Regions from separate parts of the Paenibacillus sp. J31P190 genome, predicted to be linked through region 1. Evidence: riboswitches for the same ligand, from Rfam matches in the RefSeq annotation. Region 1 holds a riboswitch; each other region holds the start of a gene.
What was found. Region 1 has a riboswitch for cobalamin ahead of AC58U0_RS12950 (energy-coupling factor ABC transporter permease). Riboswitches for the same ligand answer to the same signal wherever they lie in the genome.
Positions count from the first base shown of each region.

Region 2: another riboswitch for cobalamin. It lies ahead of AC58U0_RS20705 (ABC transporter substrate-binding protein); the one in region 1 lies ahead of AC58U0_RS12950 (energy-coupling factor ABC transporter permease).
Region 3: another riboswitch for cobalamin. It lies ahead of cobJ (precorrin-3B C(17)-methyltransferase); the one in region 1 lies ahead of AC58U0_RS12950 (energy-coupling factor ABC transporter permease).

Region 1 covers NZ_JCAUAS010000005.1:297,359-300,637, reverse strand. The annotation lists gene AC58U0_RS12965 (energy-coupling factor ABC transporter ATP-binding protein) at 1-46, opposite strand, end outside; gene cbiQ (cobalt ECF transporter T component CbiQ) at 43-852, opposite strand; gene AC58U0_RS12955 (energy-coupling factor ABC transporter substrate-binding protein) at 849-1,133, opposite strand; gene AC58U0_RS12950 (energy-coupling factor ABC transporter permease) at 1,130-1,909, opposite strand; cobalamin riboswitch at 2,056-2,249, opposite strand; tRNA gene AC58U0_RS12945 (tRNA-Arg) at 2,374-2,447, opposite strand; gene AC58U0_RS12940 (hypothetical protein) at 2,602-3,279, shown strand, end outside.
Region 2 covers NZ_JCAUAS010000012.1:12,068-15,346, reverse strand. The annotation lists gene AC58U0_RS20715 (ABC transporter ATP-binding protein) at 1-44, opposite strand, end outside; gene AC58U0_RS20710 (FecCD family ABC transporter permease) at 50-1,087, opposite strand; gene AC58U0_RS20705 (ABC transporter substrate-binding protein) at 1,089-2,102, opposite strand; cobalamin riboswitch at 2,256-2,408, opposite strand; gene AC58U0_RS20700 (hypothetical protein) at 2,441-2,968, opposite strand; gene AC58U0_RS20695 (aspartyl-phosphate phosphatase Spo0E family protein) at 3,030-3,279, opposite strand, start outside.
Region 3 covers NZ_JCAUAS010000002.1:671,002-674,280, reverse strand. The annotation lists gene AC58U0_RS06800 (hypothetical protein) at 1-46, shown strand, start outside; gene AC58U0_RS06795 (guanylate kinase) at 113-691, opposite strand; gene AC58U0_RS06790 (hypothetical protein) at 855-1,085, shown strand; cobalamin riboswitch at 1,128-1,328, shown strand; gene cobJ (precorrin-3B C(17)-methyltransferase) at 1,470-3,164, shown strand; gene AC58U0_RS06780 (sirohydrochlorin chelatase) at 3,184-3,279, shown strand, end outside.

The DNA of each region.
Region 1 (3,279 bases):
CCGGATAGCTGAAACTCACTTCTAAGGTTTCTAGAATCGTGCTCATCGGATACTCCTCCAATTCCAACGCAGCCAAATTTCGAGCAGCAGTAAGAGCGTGATCCCTACATAACTTTCCAATTTATATCGAAAAGGTATAGGGTTAGCTCGGTAGGGGGCCATGTGAATGTCATCCGTAAAACCTCGGGAGACAAGGCCATTTGACAATGATTTATACCGCTGCATCGTTTTGATAAACATTTGAACAATAATAATGGCTGTATCCTTTAGTCTATTTCGGAAACCTGTCTGACCGCCTCTAGATTGCTGAGCTACATACATGTTATTGGCAATTTCAAATAGGATGAACAGAAATCGATACATAATAAGCATAATTTCTAGAACCAGCTTGGGGACACGAACTTTTTGTAAAACTTGCAGCAATTCGGAAAAAGGTGTACTGAACATAATAAAGGACACGCAGCTTAGGCTCGCTATAATACGAACGAATAATTTGCCAATTAGCAAAAGACCTGTTGAAGTAACGGACAACTTCCATTCGATAAATGTAAATGCCGCCACCTCATGGATATCAGGCAAGGCTTCTTGCAAAGGACGGATCTCTACGACTAATGCGGGTACACTACCTACAAAAAATAGGCATGCAGCACCGATGACAGTTACATAATATTTAATTGGAACGCGAGCATAGCCTACTGTCCATAGGGCCATCCAAATCGCTATAATTACCTGCACCGCCGGGTGCGTTAAATAAGAAAACAGCAGCATAGTGACTGCAAAACCGCACTTCCACATCGGTGATAGGGGGCGTAAGTTATTTTTATAGGAGAGAGAATCGATCAATTTCATCATTGGTTTTTGGATTTAGACGCTTTCCCTTTGAAAAAGCCAAAGGCAAACCCGATGAAGCCAGCCCCGATGGCAGCTTGTAAGGCGAACAGCATACTTTCCGTCTCAGCTGGGAGCTCGAATAATGAAGAGAACCATGGCGTATAGGAAGGCTCAATACTTTGGATTAATTGTTCAGCGGCATCATCAGATCCACCAAATTCGCCTTTTGCGAAAATAAGGGGTAAGACTGCCAATAATACAACGGCAATTAACATCAGGGTGTTCATAGTACGAGTTTTCATAGCTCAGAAGCTCCTTTCATTTTATGTTGTAGAATGGATAGCTCTTTTGGGCTGTAAGATTGTAACCAATTCCATATTAATACGGTTAAAATACCTTCACTAATGGCAAGAGGAATTTGTGTAATGGCAAAAATACCGCCGAATTTCAAAAAGGATGCTATAAATCCACCTTGTTCAGCTGGGAATGCAAGAGCTAATTGGACAGAAGTAACAATGTATGTGGATAAGTCGGCAAGAGCAGCTGCCAAAAATATCGACCATTTTTGTTTGCCGGTTGTTTTCATCATGGACTTATATATGAAGTAACCAACTATTGGACCGGAGAGGGCCATGGAGAAAGCATTTGCCCCGAGTGTAGTAAGTCCTCCATGAGCAAGTAAAACCGCTTGAAATAACAAAACAATCGATCCTAGGACGCTCATAGGGAGCGGTCCGAACATTACGGCTCCTAAACCTGTACCTGTTGGGTGAGAGCTGCTTCCGGTTACAGAAGGGATCTTCAATGCCGACAGTACGAAGGTGAATGCGCCAGCAAGGCCAAGCATAATTTTGAGCTCTGGATGTTCTTTCGTAATTTTGATAAGCGCTCTAACACCTAGAAAGAAGAACGGAAGGAAGGCTGCCCACCAAAATATAGCCCAACCTACAGGGAGAAATCCTTCCATAATGTGCATGCCGTAGACGGTTTGCGGTTCATTAATGAATAGATAGAGGGCTAACCCTATAACCACTAGTAAGAAGCTAGTTATCTTGGTCTTTTGTGTCTTTGTTTGCATGTTTTTTAATTCCTCCTAATTTAAAGTTTGAGTACGAACAAAAAAGACCAATCCTGATGGATTGGCCGTGGGTACGTACGAATAAACGACAACTATAAGCTAGATGTCGAAAGACTTGACGTACACCGCTCCTTTCCGCGAAGGTTTCTGGGTGCATAAATGAAGGTAGGTCTCCTGGCTCTCGGATCATTGTATTCTTTCAGCCTTCCCTGAATTTTCATCAAGTGACATGATAGAAAGAAACTCCCCGAATACAGTGGCGGGACCGCTCGGGATTTGCACCCGATTCCCTGTTACCCCTTGCTTGCTACGCAAAGGCACCTCATTTATTCGAAAAAATATGTAATTGAAAAGAGTATAACACAATATGAAAGATTCGTAGCATAGCGAAATTTTATTTTTTAGCAAATGTAGATAAACAAAAAAAGGATCGCGATTTCTCGCGATCCTTTGCCGTGCATGAACGTCCCAGGAGGGATTCGAACCCCCGACCGCACGCTTAGAAGGCGTGTGCTCTATCCAGCTGAGCTACTGAGACATAGACCTCTTCTTACCTTGCGGATGTGATCCGTTTAGCGAAGCAAGAGTTATATTATCATATAGTTTAAAGTGAAGTCAACCCTATTTTATATATTTATTTTGCAATCACTTGGACAATCAAGTAAACTGTCACCAGCGAGAAGATTTCTGAGGTGATCATCATAACAGACCCATCCATCAATAACTTAATTCTTTTTCCGAAAACAGAGCAATATTACGAAGAGGAACTTACTCGGTTCCTAAAAACAGAGCAGTATAGTGATGCGCTCCAATTGCTAACCTTTCTACTGCAATTTCCGACAGTAGACCAACACAAAACTGAACAATGGGAAGCTCTGAGGAATTGGCTGTATACCATGTATCCAGAAACCATGTTTCCTATTACGTCTCCATTGGAAGATGATCCAGAAGAAGAAACGGATCTATTACGGCAGTACATACAAGATAAGACGGCCGATGATGGCGCCTTTGCGCTTAAACTTCTGGATATGCTAAGAGAAGGTACGTTGGAGCAGCAAGTCAATTCCCTTGAACAATTGGCGTTCATTGATCAATCTGACGTGAGCGACCGTGTAAAAGAGTGGCTATGTGAGAAGCCGCGGCACCCTCACATTCAGTTTAAAGCTTTGCAGGCGCTTAAACAGATGGGTGAGCGAGGATTTATTGAGTTTCCTAAGAATGGGGAAAAGATCCTTGTCGAGATCGAAGAGACACCGCTGTGCCCGGAGGATTTTCCATCACGCATTCGTGATATGATTCGCAGAGTCGGGGACATTAGTGAAATAAGCCAACCTGATTTTGTCTATTTTGCCAAGCAGACCTGGCAGGAA
Region 2 (3,279 bases), on a different contig from region 1:
TGTTGTTCCCGAAAGCTTTGGGAAAGGTGCTCCACTTTAATCATCTTGATCAACCTCTTAACGTTTTCTTATCCTTGTGGAGCAAATAAGCAAAAAATGGCGCACCCAGAAATGCCGTGATGACCCCAAGTGGAATTTCGGTTGGACTCAGCAGGGTTCGGGCAAGAGTATCTGCCCAGAGGACATAAATGCCGCCACCAATTGCGGACAATGGAATAATCAACCGATAATCCGGACCTACTAATAGTCGCACTAAATGCGGCACGATGAGCCCGACAAAGCCGATTACACCTGCAACGGATACCGCAGCGGCAGTAAGGAATGTAGCTACAATAAGTACAATCAGCTTCGTACGCTCTACATTAACACCGAGATGTGACGCCTGTCGCTCACCCAAAGCTAGTAAATTTAACGACCTTGCATAGCTAAGGAGCACGACAAAACCGATAATTAAATAGGGTGCAATAATATATGTGTACGACCAACCGCGCATGGCCAAGCTGCCCATTAGCCAAAAAATAATTTCATTAATGACTTGTTTAGAAATAGAAACCATGAATGATACGATTGCCCCTAGAAATGCCTGCATGACCACGCCTGATAAAATAAGCGTCTCCATCTTCAGCTTCCCTTCGATCTGGGCCAGCTTTAGAACCAGAAATAAAGAAATAAGTCCCGTTACGAAGGCAACAATAGGGATCGACCATTGCCCAAACCACGCCACTTCCAGTCCAAAATAGATTAAAAATGCGGCTCCTACAGAAGCCCCCGAGGATACACCGAGTGCATAAGGATCCGCAAGCGGATTGCGCAGCACACCTTGAAAAGCTGCTCCTGCGATTGAGAGTGAGGCCCCTACAAGAATCCCTAGTAATACACGGGGAAATCGTACTTTATTGATGATTTGTTCCGACGATTGCGGCCAAGTGGCATGGATATGATCTCCCAGCCAAGGGATATGCTTGGCGAGAATACTGGCGATTTGCAGTACAGGTAGATTAGCGGTGCCCAGCGACAAGCTCGCCACAATAGAAAGAAGAAGGAGTATAACCCCTACTCCTCCCCATAGCATTAATTTTCTTTTCATTTTATTTCACCAGTTCGGGATAAATGCCTTTCGCCATTTCAAGCAGTCCATCGGTCATTCTTGGACCGGGACGACTGAGCATGTTCTGGTCGAGGCCAATCACCTGCTTGTTCTTCACAGCATCAATCGCATCCCAACCGCTCCGTGTACGGATAATTTCATCTAGTGGTTTCTTGCTCTTACTATCGACTACCCCATTGGCAAACAGAATCACACTTGGGTTTTGTTGAATAATTTTCTCTTCACTTATTTGATACCAGCCTTTACCGTCACCTGCAACGTTAATCCCGCCAGCAAGCTTGATCAATTCATCCATGTATTCGCCACTGCCCACTGTCCATCCCGGGGCAAATTCAATGTATACCTTTTTCTTGTTCTCTTGCTTGACGTCTTTCACCGCATTGACAACCTTTTGACGGTCCGCTTTCATCTTAGCAACCACTTTTTCCGCTTGCTCCTGATGATCTGTAATCAATCCGTAGGTTTGAATGTTAGCAATGGCATCATCCAAGGTTTTCGGCTCCACTTTAAACACGTTAATATTCAAAGCACGCAGATTTTCTACCGTATCGGATTTCATTGAAACCCCAGTAAACACAACATTTGCGTTAGATGCGATCACTGCTTCTTGGTTAGGTTTTGTTATGCTGCCAAGCTTTGGTTTTGTTTTAGCCGCTTCTGGATAATCATCATAATCAGATACACCAACAATATTAGCCTCAAGCCCAATCGCAAAAAGAGCTTCAGTTTCCGCCGGGGACACGGATGCAATACGCTCAGGCGCTTTATCAAATGTAAACTCCTTGCCCGTAGCATCCTTTATTTTCAATGGATAAACCGTCTTTTTGGCTGCTGTTGATGGTGACGTCGTTGCAGCAGGAGCTTTCGTCCCCTCTCCGCCAAGCTTAGACGGATTAGAGATCTCCGTTTCCTTTTTACCGCAAGCTGCGAGACTGATTGCTGTTACTAAAGCTACTGTAAGAATAAATGCTTTTTTTACTGAATTCCTTTTCATCTTGTAAAACCCTCTCTCTAAACAATTTATGTCGATTGACCCTAACAAAAAAGCCCCTTTGTTCTCGAAGGAACAAAGGGGACGATAAATCGCGGCGCTCAGCAACCCTGGGATTGCTTCCTGATTTAACGCGATCCTTTTCCTCGAAGGATGTCGTAAACGGCACCATGGGCAGGTATCCTGACTCTCCTGGCAACTCATGCCTGGATTACAGTGGCGGGACCGCGCCGGACTTCAACCGGCTTCCCTTTTAAGTGGCAACCTCTTCATAATGAGCTTACCAGCACCTATGGCTGCATATTTTACTATCAATCTATTTGTCGATTATAGACTTCTTGTTACTTTTGTGCAATTACTTTGAGCACTTGCTTCGACTCATTCAGCTTCGGAGCATTTTGAGGAATGAAAGCCACCAAGCCTTTCCCTTCAAAACCTTGCTCTTTCATCCATTTGTTTCCTGCAAGCGGAATACCATATAGATGCTTTTCAGCAGGCTTGCCCTCTTCAGCTATTTGAATAACGCCATCCGGATAATCTTCCGGTTTGATCGTATCATCCAAAGAAACGAAACCAGCTTGATTACTTAGTGATTTGAATTGGTCTTCGGCAAGAATGAAGATGCCGTTGCCTCCTGCGGCCAATTCCACAATCATTTTTTCCAGAGAGAATATAGGCGATGTATTGACTTTGACTGTAGGAACCTCGCCCACCTTGGATTTCAAACCACTCTCCAGCTTGTCCCCCGCTTCACTTGGAAAACCATTAGAACCCATAATAAATATAGATACATCCGGCTTTGGCCCGCCGCAACCCGTAAGCATTACCATAAGCCCCACCATCATAACCAACAGCCATTTCACTTTCATGTTGTGAGCGTACCTCCGTTTGTTATCTGAATCTATCGATAGTCGCGAGAAAAGTCGGTTTTCACCGACTTTTTTTCCCATTATGCATATATTCATTTATTTTTTGGTCTAGGATTGTGCTCAATTCAACAACGGAATCAGATGTCATTTCTTTCCCATCAAAAACCATTTGTTCTAACTTGCGTCGCAGAGAATGAATCTCTTCTTCTAATAAGGTAAGGGAGTTTTGCTTCTTCGCACGCTTGGTCAACCAACGTTGTCCGAAATCTTGTTCACGAATTTGAAAATGTTTTTGATAGGTTGATAGTTGA
Region 3 (3,279 bases), on a different contig from region 1:
AGGCGGATTTGTGGCCTTGAAGAGGAAAAAAGCCCCATTAAAATGAATGTAGGATCGTAAAAAAGAGACTCGGTGATGTCGCTCACCGGGTCTCTTGGCGTTATTACCACATTTAACTAGTTGTAGTTGGCATGTGAGCGAGCATGGTTGCCTTTACTTTGTCGATCGTTTCTTGTAAATTCATATTCTCAAAAACATGCTCACAATCTTTGCGGTAGGAGACTTCCTCTATGTAGTGGTTCATGTAGTGGTCTATGACGTCCGTTGGCGTGTTTCGAGCAAGCATGCGTTCCATGATCGTTTGTTTGTTGACATAGATGAACAAGCGGATTGCTCTTTCTCCAAATGTATACTTAAATCGGTTAGCTGCATAACGATTCACAATGACATAGATAAGTCCGTCTTTGCGAAGCGCTTCATCGATGTCCGCTTTCTTAATCCCATAGAAATTCCCGTCAATTTCAACAGTTTGAAAAAATTCACCAGCAATGTCACAATCGATGAAAACTTTGCGTGAGATGAAATTATAATCTTTCCCGTTGACTTCTTTGGGTCTAGGTGTTCGAGTTGTGTAGGAGACGACAGATGAGAAACCAAGTTCTTTGGCAATGTGATGGGCAATTGTTTTACGACCGGAACCGCTTGTGCCAGTAAATACAAACACCAATCCATTCGTTTCATGACTGCTCATATCAATTCCTCCTTCATATAATGAAAGCGATATCTTGATAGATTCATTATAGTATGAAAATTCTGAAAATTAAAGAAATACTTTCTCGTATGATAGGAATCAAAGGGTAAAAATACGCTATAATAGATAGCATCACTTCGTTTAAATGGAAAGGAATCTAACTATGCCTAAATATGCGAATTTGAGTGCGGAAGCAACGGAATTTTTACGTCAAAAAACCGGAAGCAATCACTTAGAGTGCTATACCTATATTGACCCGGAGCGTGGAGAGGATAGTTTTTTTATTGTTAAAACGATCAACAAGGTCATTCAAGTTTCTTTTGCCGAAGTGACCTATGATCCAAGCAGTTACCAGAGTTTGATGGAAGGACTCTACCAAGCCATCTATGAATAAATACGTGACAACCCTATCGATAGATGGTAGGATGATCGTAATTGCATATCAATGGAATTAGGTGCCATATATCCTTTCGGATTTATGGTTAAAAGGGAAGACCGGTGAAATACCGGCACGGACCCGCCACTGTAAAAATCGCCGTTATTACGGTAACTCCTTGCAACATGCCACTGGGTATCAACCTGGGAAGGTGCAAGGGGATGATTAAGTCAGGAGACCTGCCTAGTTCAACAACACAATAACCCTACGAGGAATTAGGGAGTGTTAGAGAGCGGTTACTTCTGGTTTTATTAACTGTAGTAATTTACCAAGCATTTCTAACATGACTTATGTTAGGGATGCTTTTTTTGTTTGTGTAATTATGGGGAAGGGTGATACAAATTGTCAGGAAAACTGCTCATAATCGGCTTTGGGCCGGGGAGTTTTGAACATATTACGAAGCGTGCACGGGAAGCGATTCAGGAAAGTGAAGTTATCATTGGATATAACACCTATGTGGATCTTATCGCAGGTCTGTTAACTGAACAGCAAGTAGTTCGAACAGGCATGACGGAAGAAGTGAGTCGTGCGCAAGAAGCTGTGCGGCAAGCGAAGCAGGGGAAGAAAGTTGCTGTTATTTCCAGTGGAGACGCCGGCGTGTATGGGATGGCCGGTCTTGTCTATGAGGTATTGATGGAACAAGGCTGGACACGTGAGGATGGTGTCCAAGTGGAAGTGATTCCTGGCATTTCAGCTGTTCATTCGGCTGGATCTCTGCTAGGTGCTCCAATTATGCATGATTCATGCACTATAAGCTTAAGTGATCATCTTACGCCATGGGAGCTGATCGCTAAGCGGGTTGAGGCAGCGGGGATGGCTGATTTCGTTATTGCCCTCTATAACCCGCGAAGCGGTAGACGGACCAGACAAATTGTTGAGACTCAGCGCATTCTCCTTAAGTATCGTTCTCCTTTAACGCCTGTAGGGATTGTTAAGAGTGCGTATCGAGATCGTGAGCATGTTGTAGTGACGACGCTTGCTGATATGCTGAATCATGATATTGGCATGCTAACGACCATTATTATTGGTAATTCCGCTACCAAGCTGTATGACGGTCTCATGATAACACCACGCGGTTATCAGCGGAAATATACATTAGGGGCTGAAACACAGCCACTTAAGCCACATCAGAGGCTGAAATCCGAGGCCGAGCCATGGGCTTTGGAACAATTTGATGAACAAGATTGGGATGAATCTTTGGAAGAGTTCGATGAGGAAGATGAACTCATGGATGATGAGGTTACCGAAATGAAAGAACCATCCCAGTTGAAGTCTTCGCCGAATCTGTCACCAAGTAACTCCTTACAACTTGCAATGGAAGCGTTGCAACTAGTATCCAAAGGGAATGAAGAGGTGCCATTTGAATTTGATAACAAGCTGACTGCGACCCAATCAATCTTTGAGTTTGCAGTAAGCCCCGGCATCGCGAATAAAAAGTTAACAGCAGCCCAACTATGTGCGTTAGGCGAGATTGTTGGAGATCGGGGAGATATTGAATACTCACCGCATCATCAACTGATTGTTCGTGTGCAAACCAATAACCCTAAGCAGATTACATCCGAGTTAAGTGCACTAGGATTATTATTATCACCGATTGGTGATGTTGCCCAAATCAAAGCTTGCGACTTTTGTAATTTGGAAAAAGGAGAATCTATTCCTTATGCGGAAGCCATCCATCATCGGATTGGCAATCTAGAAGTACCTAAAGAGTTGAAAATTGGGTTCAACGGGTGCGGAATGGCTTGTTATGGGGCTGTTCAGCAAGATATCGGCATCGTGTACCGCAAAGAGAAATTTGATCTATTTCTTGGCGGAAAAACAGTAGGTCGAAATGCACATGCTGCTCAGCCCGTTGCAGAAGGAATTGACCCTGAGGAGCTTGTTGAATTAGTTGGCAGAATCGTGGAACGTTACCAAAAAGAAGGACACCCGAACGAACGATTTCATAAATTTTTCAAGCGTGTTAAAGAAATTGAAGGTTACCGCCATCAAGAAATGGTTGGTTTCGTCATCGAAAATGCCATTTGCGGCGATTAGAATGAGGGGGAAATAAAAGATGAATGCTGTTTTATTTGTGGGTCATGGGAGTCGGGAAGAAGGCGGGAATGAGGAAGTTCGCCTCTTTGTTTCAGAAATTGCGAGTAAGATGCAA